DNA from 2 places in the Psychromicrobium lacuslunae genome. Region 1 is predicted to be linked to the other one. Evidence: predicted binding sites of a transcription regulator. Region 1 holds the regulator's gene; the other holds the start of a gene.
What was found. The regulator LexA, encoded in region 1, represses DNA repair genes until DNA is damaged. The targets are predictions, from matches to a motif close to TCGAACANNTGTTCGA.
Positions count from the first base shown of each region.

Region 2: the regulator LexA is predicted to act here: its motif matches at 2,786-2,801, upstream of UM93_RS10380 (DmpA family aminopeptidase).

Region 1 is NZ_CP011005.1:403,236-410,483, reverse strand. It holds gene hisB (imidazoleglycerol-phosphate dehydratase HisB) at 1-603, opposite strand, end outside; gene UM93_RS01895 (histidinol-phosphate transaminase) at 675-1,799, opposite strand; gene UM93_RS01890 (LysM peptidoglycan-binding domain-containing protein) at 1,983-2,366, opposite strand; gene lexA (transcriptional repressor LexA) at 2,706-3,434, shown strand; gene UM93_RS01880 (ATP-dependent DNA helicase) at 3,473-5,518, opposite strand; gene hflX (GTPase HflX) at 5,515-7,077, opposite strand; gene UM93_RS01870 (GNAT family N-acetyltransferase) at 7,179-7,248, opposite strand, start outside.
Region 2 is NZ_CP011005.1:2,206,544-2,213,791, reverse strand. It holds gene UM93_RS10390 (acyl-CoA dehydrogenase family protein) at 1-349, opposite strand, end outside; gene UM93_RS10385 (amidohydrolase) at 346-1,539, opposite strand; gene UM93_RS10380 (DmpA family aminopeptidase) at 1,578-2,759, opposite strand; gene UM93_RS10375 (APC family permease) at 2,945-4,408, shown strand; gene UM93_RS10370 (TetR/AcrR family transcriptional regulator) at 4,409-5,020, shown strand; gene kdpF (K(+)-transporting ATPase subunit F) at 5,306-5,398, shown strand; gene kdpA (potassium-transporting ATPase subunit KdpA) at 5,409-7,052, shown strand; gene kdpB (potassium-transporting ATPase subunit KdpB) at 7,064-7,248, shown strand, end outside.

The DNA.
Region 1 (7,248 bases):
GGTGGAAGGAACGCCTTCCACCCGAGGGTCTGATTCCACCGCAGCCCGCAAGGCCCGAGCGAAAGCCTTGAACTGTGCCTCAACGATATGATGCGGATCCCGGCCAGCCAGTACCCTCATATGCAAGCAGATCTGGGCATGCAGCGTGATCGCCTCAAAGACATGCCTGGTCAATGAGCCGGTGAAATGACCACCGATCAGGTGATACTCCTGCCCTTCCGGCTCACCGCCGTGCACCAAGTACGGGCGGCCCGAAACGTCAACCACGGCCTGCGCGAGTGCCTCATCCAAAGGCACGGTGGCCTCACCGAAACGGCGGATACCGGCCTTATTGCCCAGCGCGGTGCGCAGAACCTCGCCGAAAGTGATGGCGACGTCCTCAACGGTGTGGTGGACGTCAATATGGGTATCACCGGTGGCCTGCACGGTGAGATCAATCAGCGAATGCTTAGCCAGTGCGGTCAGCATGTGATCGTAAAAGGGCACGCTGGTGCTGATCTGGGAGGCTCCGGTGCCATCGAGGTTCACCTCGACCAGCACCGAAGATTCGGAGGTGCTCCGCTCCAGTCGTGCGGTGCGCGCGGCCAGGGGTTTGCTACTCATCAATGTCCTTTGTTTGCTGATACGTCGCACTGACTATGTCAAGTCTAGGGAATCCGGTCGGCTGATGGGGCTCAGCGTCCTTCCGCTGCGAGTAAGCGCTCCATATTCTCTAGAAAAGCGGTGGTCTCCTGCTCTGTTCCGGCGGTCACTCGCAAACTGCCCGGAATACCGACATCGCGGATAAGCACACCGGCGTCAAGCAGTCCTTGCCATATTTTCCCGGGGTTCTGGACGCCGCTGAAAAAAACGAAATTCGCATCCGAAGGGGCTGGCTGCAGGCCCAGGGCGCGCAGCCCGTCAACAATGCGGTCTCGTTGCCGCTTAATGTCTTCGACATTAGCTTGCAAGGATTCGGAGTGCTCTAATGCGGCTACCGCGGTGGCCTGGGTCAGTGCGGAGAGGTGGTAGGGCAGTCTCACCAAGCGGAGTGCATCGGTGACTTCCGGGGCAGCCGCCAAGTACCCTAGCCTGGCCCCGGCCAAGGCGAAAGCCTTCGACATGGTGCGCGAAACAATCAGCCGTTCACGCCCAGGCAGTAGAGTCAGTGCACTGGGCGTGCCCGGATGGGCGAACTCGGCATAAGCTTCGTCAACTATCACGATGCTTTGCGCGGCTTCGCTCGCCTGATAGACCGCGCGAACCACTTCCAGGTCAAGAGCGGTGCCAGTGGGATTATTGGGTGAGCAAAGAATGACTAGCTGAGGAGCGGCAGCCGCCACTTGCTCAGCGGCAGAGACCGCGCTCAGCGAGAAGTCCGACGCTCGTTCGCCACTGAGATATTCGGTGTTCGTACCACTAGCCAGCAGGGGGTACATCGAATAGGTTGGTGGAAAACTCAGCACCGTGCGAGCTGGGCCGCCGAAAGCTTGCAGAATTTGTTGCAGAACTTCATTGGAGCCATTGGCAGCCCAAATGTTATCGGCGCTCAGGCCATGACCCAGGTAACGGGCCAAGGACTCACGTAACTCGGTGAATTCTCGATCTGGATATCGGTTTAGCTCGGTGAGCGAGCGTTCCACCGCTCGCATAATGGCCCTTCGAGCATCACTCGGCACCCCATGGGTGTTCTCATTGACATTTAGTAGCACCGGAGCGTCGAGCTGGGGGGCTCCATAGGGTTTGAGGCCGCGCAGGTTATCTCGTAACGGCAGGCGCGCTAGCCGTTCAAGACGTGCTGCTTGGGTTTCTTGACTCACTTCTCGATTTTAAGCCCAGTGCGCCAGGAAGCTAATCGAGACCGTCACAGAAGTGTCAGAACTCACTTTCGCAGTGCTTCGTCATTGCGGGTCTCGTCATTGTGGGCCGGACCGATCTACCAATGCCGGGAGGATCCAGATGACAGCGCAATTAGCGAGCTGACGAATTAGTGAATCAATGAATTAGTGAGTCGGCACGAAGATTTGCTGGCCTGGCTGTAGCACTGAGGTCTTCAAGTCATTGAGCTGCACGATCTCGGCGACCACATCACGAGGGTCGCGGTTGCTGCTATTAGCGGCAGCGATTGACCAGATGGACTCCCCGGCCTGCACGGTGACCTGAGTCGCACCGGCGCCAGTTGTACCAGTTGCAGCCTGCGCCGAGGAAGTGACGATTCCCACCAGTACCAAGGCGGCCACCGCAAGTAACATCAACGGCAGGCCGAGCAATAAAAACCGACCGCGTCGAGTCAGCTTTAGGCCCGAGGAGGTAACTCGAGCTGCTTTACGGTGGGACTTAAGAGTGATTGTTGACATTGCACTGCCAGCTACGATTCCGCTTGCCATTGCCCTGCCCTTTCTTTCGTTGTTTCGAAAACCTTCTACTCTTTGAGCCAAACCAGCTTCGAGTAGAACATGTTTTCGAATTTGCTTCTTCATTTTTAGCACGAATGATCGATGGTTGCCAAGACTCGCTAGAACATATGTTTGAAATATCTCGGCCACTCGCCTAGCCTTGAGCCAGATTCAAGTGGTGTTTCGCGTTCGATGCTGTTCATGAATTGAGTCCATCATCGAGCACCGACAGTATTGCTGGATTGCTGGCAGACCCCGGGAAAACCCGGCCAAACAGCGATGCTGCAAGCGTGAAAGGACTTACCGATGACAGATCACTCAGCGGATGCAATGGAGCAGCCGGACCGTGGGCTGGTTCGCCGTAGCGGGTTGAAAGGCCTTTCAATGCGGCAGAAGAAGATTCTGGAATGTATCCAGCGTTCCATCACCAGCAATGGCTACCCGCCGTCGATGCGTGAGATCGGTGATGTGGTTGGCTTGGCGAGTCTCTCTAGCGTCACGCATCAGCTCTCCCAATTGGAGAAGCAGGGGTATTTGCGTCGCGATCCGAAGCGACCGCGCGCCATGGAGGTACTGATTCCCCTCACCCTGGGCGATGAAGACACCGAAATCGAGGGTGTTGCGGACACCGCGAAGCTGCGTAGCGCCAGCGGTCTCAACGTTGCTCAGCTGGCTAGCGCGCAAGACACCGCGATGGTTCCGTTGGTCGGTCGGATCGCCGCGGGTGGCCCGATCCTGGCCGACCAGGTAGTCGAGGACGTGATGCCACTGCCTCGACAGTTGGTCGGACACGGCGAATTGTTCATGCTCAAAGTGGTCGGCGACTCGATGATCGATGCAGCTATTTGCGATGGCGACTGGGTAGTGGTGCGCCGGCAGAATGACGCGGTGAACGGCGATATCGTGGCCGCGCTACTTGATGATGAATCGACCGTAAAAACTTTCCGGCAGCGCGACGGTCACACTTGGCTGCTACCGCAAAACACCCAGTATGAGCCTATTCTCGGCGATCACGCCACCATTATGGGCAAGGTCGTCACCGTGCTGCGGGCACTCTAAAGCTTCGATTTGTCACGCCTAGACTGAACCAGGTTGGCTTAAGCTTTCGAAGCCAGCCGTTGCAAAGCGGCTATTGCGACCTTCCGATCAGTTGTCGCCCAAAAAGGAGGCAAGGCGGCGCGCAGAAAACCGCCATAGCGGGCGGTGGCAAGTCGTGAATCTAGCACGGCCACCACACCCCGGTCCGCTGAAGAGCGAATCAACCGCCCCGCCCCTTGCGCCAGCTTGATCGCCGCCTGGGTTGCGGAAACGCTCATAAATCCATTGCCGCCAGACCGAGCCACCGCGCGAGTTCGCGCTGTCATGAGCGGATCATCGGGACGCGGGAACGGGATCCGGTCAATCACCACCATACGACAAGATGAGCCCTGCACATCAACACCTTGCCACAGTGACATAGTCCCGAAGAGGCAGGTATCTGGCTCAGCTTCGAACTGTTTAATGAGCGCCGCCATTGATGATTCGCCCTGACACAAAATGCTCAAATCCAAGCGGGAACGCAGCTCGTCCGCCGCGTCTTCGGCGGCTCGTCGCGAGGAGAAGAGACAAAGCGCACCACCGCCAGAAGCTTTGAGGAGCGCTTCGAGTTCGTTGAGTTGCTCTGGTGAATTACCACGACCGGGTTTCTCAAGATGTGCTGCCACGTAAAGCATGCCCTGTTTGGTGTAGTCGAAAGGACTGCCGACATCGGCTCCGGTCCAGCTGGGCGCCCCAGCGCCCAGCAAGCCCAATCCAGCGGCGGTAGGCTCAAACGCAGCCCCGATAGCCAACGTGGCCGAGGTCAGAATAGCTGTGTGCTCGGCGAAAAGGCCGTCCCGCAATTTCATTGCTACGCTCAGCGGAGCGATATTCAAGACAGCAGGGGCGGTGGGATCAGCCGCAGCATAGCCTTTTTGCGGGTCAAAAACTCCCGGCCTGGACAGCCAAACCACCTCACCGGACTCGGCCGAGGCAAGCAAACGCTCGGACAATTCCAAGATGACCAGCAAACGTGATCTGGCCATCTGACGGCCACCGTCGGCCACTTGCGAGGAATCACCTTTTGAATCGGAAAGCGCCACTCGCGCGGCTTCGCGGACCATGGAAACTGCCTCGGCCTGCTGCTCATTAATTCCCTCCGGCAACCAGCCTTCAGCGACGCCGCTCAACACCGCTTCCAGCGCGGCGGCGGCAGCATTCAGGTCATCGACACTAATTGCGGTGTGCTTACGGGCCGCACTCGCCGCAATGTTGACCATCGTCGCCGAGAGTTGACCGGTCACTGCCCCGGTGACCCGATCAGCTAACTCGTGTGCTTCGTCCACCACCACAACGTCGTACTCTGGCAGCACCGCCAGCCCCTCAAAGGCACTAATCGCCAGCATCGCATGATTGGTTACCACCAGATCGGCGGTTGCGCCGCGCGCCCGGGCCAGCTCGCTAAAGCATTCGGTGGCCACCGGGCACTTCTGCGAGCCCAAGCACTCCACCGCGGTGACCGAAACCTGCCGCCAGGCCCGATCAGTCACCCCCGGATTCAGCTCGTCCCGATCGCCGGTGCTAGTTTCCTCGGCCCAATCACGAAGCCGCACTACCTCTCGGCCCAGAGCCGTGCTGGGTCCGGTACCGGGTAGGTGCATGACCGCGGTGTCCTCACCGAGCGCAAAGAGCTGCCCCTCTTGCGGTTCATCGGTGGGAAAACCACCCGAAACCTTGTGCTTGCAAAGATAGTTGCCACGCCCTTTGACCAGCGCCACATCAATCTTGCGACCCAGCTCAGGCTCAATCGCGGCCAGCAGCCTGGGCAGATCACGGCCAACGATTTGCGCCTGCAAGGCCAAGGTGGCGGTAGCCACCAACGATGGCCGGTCGCTTTCCAGAGCATGCACGATCAACGGAATCAGATAAGCCAACGACTTTCCGGTTCCAGTCCCGGCCTGGACCAGCAAATGGTCGCCCGATTCAATCGAGCGAACCACTTGCCGGACCATCTCGTGTTGCCCAGGACGTTGCTGCCCGCCCATCGCGGCCACTGCGGCATCGAGCAAGCTGAGCGCTAGCTCTTCTTTGCTGGTCGTTGAGGCTGCCTCTAGCTGTTCAGTCATGCGGCAGGCTGTGGTCCTTCCCGGAATGGTGCGAGTTCGGCGGCGAGGCCCTCGCGAACCTTGACCCGCAACCAGGTCCCAGTCTCCCGATGCTCCTGCGAAAGAATATCCGCGTCCGATTGGTGCAGCTTATTCACCAGATCACCACGATCGTAAGGAATCAACAGCTCCAGCTGCACATTCGGCCGTGGAATAGAGCTACTGATCTGCTCCATCAACTCGGTCATTCCAGCGCCGGTGCGCGCTGACACCAAAACGGAACGAGGTTCCCGCAGCCGGAGCCGTTCGATCACTTCCGGATCGGCCGCATCGGCCTTGTTCAGCACAATGATCTCCGGGATATTTCTGGCATCGACCTCGGAGAAGACGGCCCGCACCGCAGCGATCTGGCCTTCCGGATCCGGGTGCGAAACATCAACCACATGCAGGATGAGATCAGCGTCGGCCACTTCCTCAAGGGTGGATCGGAATGCCTCGACCAACTGAGTTGGCAACGACCTGACGAAACCGACGGTATCGGCTAGCGTGAAGCCAATGCCGTCCGGCGTGCTCGCCTTACGCACGGTCGGGTCAAGGGTGGCGAACAACGCGTTTTCCACCAGCACCCCGGCCTGGGTGAGACGATTCAGAATCGAGGACTTACCGGCGTTGGTGTACCCGGCGATGGCAACCGAAGGAATCTCGGTACGACGACGGTTGGCTCGCTTGGTCTCCCGGGCGGGCTTCATCGCCGCAATTTCACGGCGCAGCTTGGCCATTCTGGTGCGAATCCGGCGTCGATCAAGTTCGATCTTCGTTTCGCCCGGTCCGCGAGATCCCATTCCGGCACCCGCGCCACCCACCTGACCGCCAGCCTGCCGGGACATCGACTCACCCCAGCCGCGCAGGCGCGGCAGCAGGTACTCCAACTGCGCTAGTTCAACTTGAGCCTTGCCTTCACGAGATTTCGCATGCTGCGCGAAGATATCCAGGATCAAGGCAGTTCGGTCAATCACCTTGACCTTGACAATGTCTTCCAGTCCACGCCGCTGCGACGGGGCCAGCTCGGCATCGACCACGACGGTATCGGCTCCGGTTGCCATCACCACATCTTTGAGTTCGAGAGCCTTTCCGGAACCCAGGAATGTCCCAGGGTCTGGCTTCATCCGACGTTGCACCAGACCGTCGAGCACTTCGGAACCAGCGGTCTCGGCAAGTGCGGCAAGCTCACGCAAGGAGTTCTCGGCATCGGCCAAGGTACCCTCACTCCACAGCCCAGCGAGCACCACCCGCTCCAGCCGGAGCTGACGGTATTCCACCTCGGTGACGTCCTCGAGTTCGGTGGAAAGCCCCGCTACTCGGCGCAAGGCACGGCGTTCTTGCAGGTCTTCCTGCTCGCCGTCGTACTCGCCGTGCTCTCGGCCAGAATCGCTCAGCGCCTGAGCGCGGCTAGCTAATACACCGTGCTCAGCGGGTTCGACGCCTGAGTCCTTGGCCAGGATTCTATCGATCACGGCTTGAATCTCGGCCGGTGACATATCCGCTCCGGCTTGATGATCGGCATTATTCTGAGTGGTCATTTTCTCCTTTGTGGAACTGAGGCTTCTATCGTAGTCTGGGCTGCTGACAGCCTGCTGATTGGCATTGTTTTTCCGCGCCGTGGCGGAGTGCTGCTGATCGGTCAAAAGGACCTCCTCAGGTAACGGCGGCAATGATGCACGCGATTGAATTCTTCTCGTAGCTGGGGTTCG
Region 2 (7,248 bases), 1.8 Mb from region 1:
GATACTGCTGCTTTTGGGCTTCGGAGCCCCAGCGGTGAATCGCTGTCATGGCCAGTGATCCCTGTACTGAGACAAAGGTACGAATGCCGGAATCGCCCGCCTCTAATTCCAGCGCGCTCAGGCCGTATTCCACCGCGCTGCGTCCAGGGCAGCCGTAGCCTTTGAGGTGCATACCGAGCACACCGAGTTTGCCCAGCTCGGGAACTAGGTCGAGCGGGAAGGTAGCATTCTCGAACCAGCTGGCAATATTCGGTTTGATCCGCTGCTCGGTGAACTCGCGGACCTTGAGCTGCTGACTGAGTTCCGCCTCGCTGAGTTGAGCGGCCAGTTCCAGGACGTCGTGTTTCATCGCGGTGCCACCACTCCGGAGCGGCTCTCCTGGTCGTAATGGTAGACCGGTTCGCCGCCAATCAGCACTAGATTTGCACGCTGCATGACATCCAGCGGATCGCCGCTCCAGAGCACCAAATCGGCGTCCTTGCCGACGCTCAGCGAACCGATGCGATCCGCTAAGCCGAGTACCTTTGCTGGGTTAATGGTGATTGAACGCAGCGCGGTCTCTCGGTCCAAGCCCTCCTTAATAGCAAGAGTGGCTTGGTGTACCAGGAAATGAATGGGGACCACCGGGTGGTCGGTAATGATCGAAATTTCGACGCCGGCGTCAGCCAGTTTGCCCGGGTTGGCCAATGAACGGTTGCGCAGCTCCATTTTTGAGCGTGAGGTAAAGAGCGGTCCGATCAGCACCGGGATTTCTTTCTCGGCCAATAGAGGTGCCAGCAGATGAGCCTCGGTGCCGTGGTCGAGCACCAGCTGGTAGCCGAATTCTTCGGCGATCCGCACCGCAGTGGCAATGTCATCGGCGCGATGGGCGTGCTGCCGCCAGGGAATCTCCCGACGCAGCACCATACCAAGTGCCTCCAGCTTGAGATCCTTTCCTTTGCGATCCTTGGCCGGTTGCGAAAGGTAATCCTGAGCTTCTTGGAAAGCCTTACGGATCACCAATGCGGTACCTAGCCGGGTCGAGGGGGTCTGTTTTTTCTCGCCATAAACCCTTTTGGGGTTCTCGCCCAGCGCGGCCTTGAGGCCACTAGGATTGCGCAGCACCATATCATCGACGTAGCCGCCGTGCGTGTGCAGCGCAACGGCCAATCCGCCCACCGGGTTCCCCGAGCCCGGGTTGACGTTGACGGTGGTGATACCGCCGGAGAGGGCGTCGTCGAAACCCATCTCGCGCGGATTGATCCCGTCAATGGCTCGCACCGCGGCCATGATCGGATCAGTCATTTCATTGGTGTCGTTGCCCATCGACCCCTCAGCTTCCTCGTGCACCCCGAGGTGGGTATGGGCATCGATGAATCCTGGCAAAAGCCACTGGCCAGCTGCATCGAGTACCTCGCTGCCTCGGCTGGCTTTGACCTTAGGCCCGAGCTCGCTGATCTTGCCATCCTTGATCACCAGGCCGCCGTCAAAGGCTTCGCCGTCGATGGGCACAATGTGGGCGTTCAGAATGGTCAGTGAATGGCTGGATTTCGAGGGCACGGGGGAGACCTTTCGACGTTTTGAGTTACCTTCCTACGCTACTCCTGGCCGACCGAGTTTCTGGCCCTGACCGCCTCGAGCACCTCGTGGTGGGGTAATCCTGGGCTAAAGTGATCGTCGCGCCCGGTCATGTCCTGGGCGGCTATCAGAGCATTGGCAATGCTTTCCTCGACCGTTTCCACGCAGGCCTGATAGAACGGATCGATGTGCCCCCAGGGGATGAATTCCAACTGTGCCTTGTGCGGTTCGGTTTCTGCTTGCGGGAACTCAGAATTCAGTTGCCCCGGATTTGCGGTAGAGAAGGCCAGGATAATGTCGCCGGAAAAGTGCCCGCCAGTGGTGCCCGTGCGTGCCATTCCCAGCGGTGCGCGCCGGGCCAATGCGGCGCATTGGTTTGGCAATAGCGGCGCATCGGTGGCGATCACCACAATGGCCGAGCCCGCACCGCCTGGCACCCTGGCCCGCTCGTCGTCAATGTGCAACCAATTGCTCTGCTGCATCGGATTAGGGGTTTTCGAAAGCCTGCCTAAGGGCAGGCCATCCAGGCGGAGCTCGCTACGGCTGCCGAAGTTCGCCTGAATAAAGGCAGCAACATGGTAGCGCTGTCCGCCGAAATCGACCCGCCGCGAGGCGGTGCCCGAACCACCCTTGAAGCCATAGCAATTCATCCCGGTGCCACCGCCGACCGAGCCCTCGGCCAAAGGCCCGGAAGTTGCTGCGTCTATTGCCGCGGCGGTGAGCTCTGGGGTGACATGGCCGCCATTGATGTCGTTGAGGTAGCCGTCCCAGGTTTCACCGACCACCGGAAGTAACCAGCGGTTTGAGAGATCTGGCCGGTTCTGATGTACCCATTGGTCAATGCCCTGGTGGCAGGCGCCGACCGCGTGCGAGTTGCTCAAGGCGATCGGCATGGTGAGGCTGCCGGATTCGTCGATCCAACTACGCCCGGTGAGTTCGCCGTTGCCATTAAAGGAATAGGTTGCCGCGCTACATGAAACCCCGACGCCAGCCCGGCCTCGAGGCAAAATCGCGGTAACTCCGGTTCTAATTGGACCTCGCCCGGCGTCTAAGGCTCCTGAGCCGGAGATGATGGTTTGATAGCCAACTTCAAGGCCCGGAATATCAGTGATGGCGTTCAACGTACCTGGTTCGCCGTCGAAATTCAGTCCGAGGTCTCTGGCTCGGACAATCGCCTCGCTGGCTTCCGGCTGTGCTGCCATTGACTACTCCTCGCATTTCTAAAATTCTGAACATATGTTCAGAAAATGTTAAAAACCTCTTGTTTTACGTGATTTAGATCACTAGCATCACTCTACATAGTCGTTCAGTTTTTGTCTGCTCAACAGTTCCGGTGGTGCTTCTCAGTCAACTGAGAATGACGTCAAAAGAAAAAGAGGCTAGCAAGATGACAGAAATCTCCACTACTCGGGGCACACCGAAGCCGGCCGGGCAGCTCGCTCCCGCCCGGTTGGGTGTCTGGTCGATTGTCTTCTTCGTGATTTCCGCCGCTGCCCCGCTCACCGTGGTAGCCAGCGCCGGTCCTACTAGTCTCAGAATGGGCGGCATTGGGGCGCCGGGGGCGATGCTGGTCTGTGGCGTGATTTTGCTGCTTTTTGCCGCTGGATTCACCGCAATGTCGAAGTATGTGCGCAATGCCGGAGCTTTCTACATTTACGTAGCACGGGGCTTGGGCAAGCCCGCGGGAATCGGCATTGCTTTGGTCACCGCAGTCGCCTACGCCTTTCTCTGCCTCTGTTTTTATGGCTTCGTTGGCTTTTTCGCGGCTATCACTTTCAAAGATCTCTTTGGAGTGGACCTGCCTTGGGGGCTGTATTCGGTGGTAGCGCTGCTTATTGTGGGCTTGCTGGGGTACCGGCAGATCGACGTCGGTGCCAAACTGCTCGCTGTGTTACTCACCGCTGAGGTCGCGATCCTGTTAGTGCTCTCGTTGGCGGTGCTGATTCAAGGCGGACCGGAACCGGCCTCGGCAGCCTCCTTCGATCCGCAAAACGTGTTCTTTGCCGCTGGCGCTGGAAGCCTCTTTGTGGTTGGTTTCGGTGCCTATATCGGCTTTGAAGGCACCGCCATCTATGCCGAGGAAGCAAAAAACCCGAGCCGTACCGTGCCAATTGCCACCTATATTTCGATCGCTTTCCTCGCAGTGCTCTATGCGCTGACTTTCTGGATCTTGACGCTGGCCTTTGGGGTACATGGCGTGCTGGTGATGGCAGGGGCCGACGATTTCCAGGAGATGGCGTTTAGCGCGGCGGATTCTTATCTTGGTCAGTGGGCGACCATAGTGATGCGAATCCTCATCGTTACCAGTTTCTTTGCCTGCCTGCTGGCCTTCCACAATGCCTGCTCACGCTACTTATTCTCGATGGGCCGGGAGCGAATTTTGCCGCGTACGCTGGCCGCTACCCATCCCCGCAGCCAGGCCCCGCACCATGCCAGTGCGGTGATGACGGTGATCTCACTTATCGCCATTGCCATCTGCATCGCGCTTTCCGCTGATCCTTTCCTGCAATTTGCGCTCTGGACCTACGCCACTGGGGTAGCTGGCGTGATCTTCGCGCAGACTGTTGCCGCAGTGGCGGTGCTCTGTTTCTTTATCAGAAATCGTCGTGGGCATAGTGCTTGGAGGGTGCTGGTGGCTCCGGCTTTTGGTGCGCTCGGGTTGATCACTGGTTTCCTGCTGGTAGTCTTCAATTTCGAACTGGTCACCGGGATGGAAGGGGCGGTCAATTGGCTACTATTGCTGCCAATTCCAGTGCTTTTCCTCGGCGGGATGGGGATTGGCTTGCTGCTGCGCTCCCGCCGCCCCGAGCACTATGCTCGACTGACCCACTTGACCGAAGCCAAAGAATGAATGTTCTTAGTCATGAATGATGCGCGCAGAGAAGAGCGCCGTCGAGCGCTGATTACCGCGACCAAGAAGGTGGTTCGTCAGCATGGCATTAGCGGCGCTAATGTCCGCGCGGTGGCTGCCGAAGCCGCGGTGAGCACTGGCGCAGTGCTTTATTACTTCCCGAACTTCGAGGGCTTAATGGCCTCGGCTCTGGAAGGGGTGGTTGAGGAGTTTTATTCGCGACGTCGTGAGGCTCTTGACCAGTACAGCGACCCCGCGGAGCGAGTCTCCGCGCTCATTGCGGCGGGTATTCCGGATCAAGCCAGCGACGATCTGCGACTGCTTTACGAGAGCATCCCCCTGATCCGGCAAAGCCCAGAACTTCGCCCATTGCATCGCTCGGTGGTCGAACGCCAGGTGATGCTCTACGTCTGCGCCATTGAGCTGGGCGTTGGGCTGGGTAGCTTCACGTTAGCCGCACCGCTTGAGACCATCGCACGAAATATAGTGGCCTTAGAAGATGCCTACGATATGTATCCGTTGATCGGCCTCACCCAGCCAGCCGCAGAATATCGGGCCAATGTCCGTTCCTATGCGCAACTGGCTCTGGGCTGCGAGATCCCCGAAATCTAGCCGGTTCGCCAATAATTAACCACGCCCGAAGTAGTGATTCCGGCAGCGGCTAAGCAGCCGCCGGAAGTCGCTGCGTAAGGATTGCGTAAAGGCTTTCTGGGCGGGCGTAAGGGTGTTGTAAATACCGCGCTAAAGCCGTCCCGCTAGGCGTTCCATAGAGAGGTTCCCGGTTTCGGGAGATCGCTCGTTGGAAGGACAGCACATGGCTGACGTACTCGTCGTCGTGATATTTCTGGTCGCCGCCGCTTTGGTGATGTGGCTGGCTAAGGCGGTGGCTAAGCTCTAATGCTGGTTGTCGCCTGGATTGCACTCGCCGTCGTGGGGCTGGCGTTGTGCGGTTATCTTCTCGCCGCCCTGATTCGCCCGGAAAAGTGGTGAGCGAAGTTCAATGATCCTTTCACTCGCATCCTTATTCACCCAGCTGGCCATCTTGCTGGTGCTGCTGGCGCTCGCACACAAACCATTGGGCCTCTATATGGCCAAGGTCTTTGAGAGCAGTAAAAACTACCTGCCGGAGAGGATTTTCTACCGGCTGGCCGGGGTCGACGCCGGTGCTGACCAAAAGTGGTCAACCTACCTACGCAGTGTGCTGGCCTTCTCGGTGGTCGGTATTCTTTTCATCTTCCTCATGCAGCGCTTACAGGGTCTGCTACCGGGCCAGGGAGCGGCGGTGGACCCGTGGGTGGCGATGAACACAGCGATTTCCTTCGTCACCAATACCAACTGGCAGACGTATGTGCCGGAGACCACCGTCGGAATCTTGGTCCAGATGCTCTTGCTCGCGGTGCAGAATTTCCTCTCTGCGGCGGTTGGGATTTCGGTAGCAGTGGCGCTGATCAGAGGCATCAAGCGGGCCAAGACCGAGCAATTGGGTAACTTCTGGGTGGACCTGGCCCGGGCCAGCTTCCGCATCCTGTTGCCGATTGCTTTTATCGGTGCTGTCGTCTTCGTCATCACCGGGGTGGTGCAGAACTTCACCATGGGTACCGAAGTGCATAATGCCGCGCTCGGTGTTGGGCAGACCATTCCGGGCGGCCCGGTGGCCTCCCAGGAAGCTATTAAGCTGCTCGGCACCAATGGTGGTGGTTACTTCAATGCAAACTCGGCGCATCCGTTCGAGAACCCTAATGCCTACTCCAATCTATTCTCGATTCTACTGATCCTGGTGATCCCGTTTTCGCTGCCCTATAGCTATGGTCGAATGGTTGGTCAGCAACGCCAGGGGTACACCATCCTGAGCGTGATGGCCGGACTCTGGGCCGCCAGCACAGCGCTGATGGCCTGGGCAATGGCGAGTGCACCCGCAGCTTCGGGGGAGGGCTACGAGCAGCGCTTCGGCCCCGCCGCGAGCTCGCTCTTTGCCACCGCAACTACCGCCACCTCAACGGGAGCGGTCGACGTCGCACATGATTCGCTCACGCCGCTAGCTGGCGGAATGGCGATGCTGAATATGATGCTCGGCGAAGTTGCGCCGGGTGGGGTCGGTTCAGGGCTCTACGGCATGCTAGTGCTAGCCATTATCTCCGTCTTCATCGCCGGCCTGATGGTGGGTAGAACGCCCGAGTTCATGGGCAAGAAGATCACCGCCAAGCAGATGAAGCTGGCCGCGATGTACATTCTGGTCACCCCGACCTTGGTGCTGGCGATGACCGGGATCACCATGTTGCTGCCCGAGCAGCTCAGCAATGCCCCGGCGAATGGACCGCACCAGTTCTCGGAAGTGCTGTATGCCTTCACCTCGGCGGCTAATAACAATGGCTCGGCCTTTGGCGGTATTACCTCTTCCGGCCCGTACTTCGCCACCATGTTGGGGCTGGCCATGTTCCTTGGCCGCTTTATCCCGATCATCCTGGTGCTGGCCCTAGCTGGTTCCTTGGCGCAGCAGCGTCGGGTGCCGGAATCCTCCGGCACGGTACCGACCCACGGTGCACTCTTTGGTTCGCTGCTGCTAGTGATCTCCGTGGTCCTCACCGCACTCACTTATTTCCCGGCCCTCGCTCTGGGCCCGCTCGCTGAAGGTCTAAGTCGATGAAAACAGCTCCGATGAATACTGATCTGAAATCCAACCCCGACGCCGCTGCGTCAACCGAGGGGACGAGTCACAAACGGGTCAAGGCACCCGCTAAGCTCTCCTTCGAATCGGTGCGCAACGCGTTGCCACTGGCTTTCAAGAAACTCTCGCCCCGTCAAATGGTGCATTCGCCGGTGATGTTCACCGTGCTGCTTGG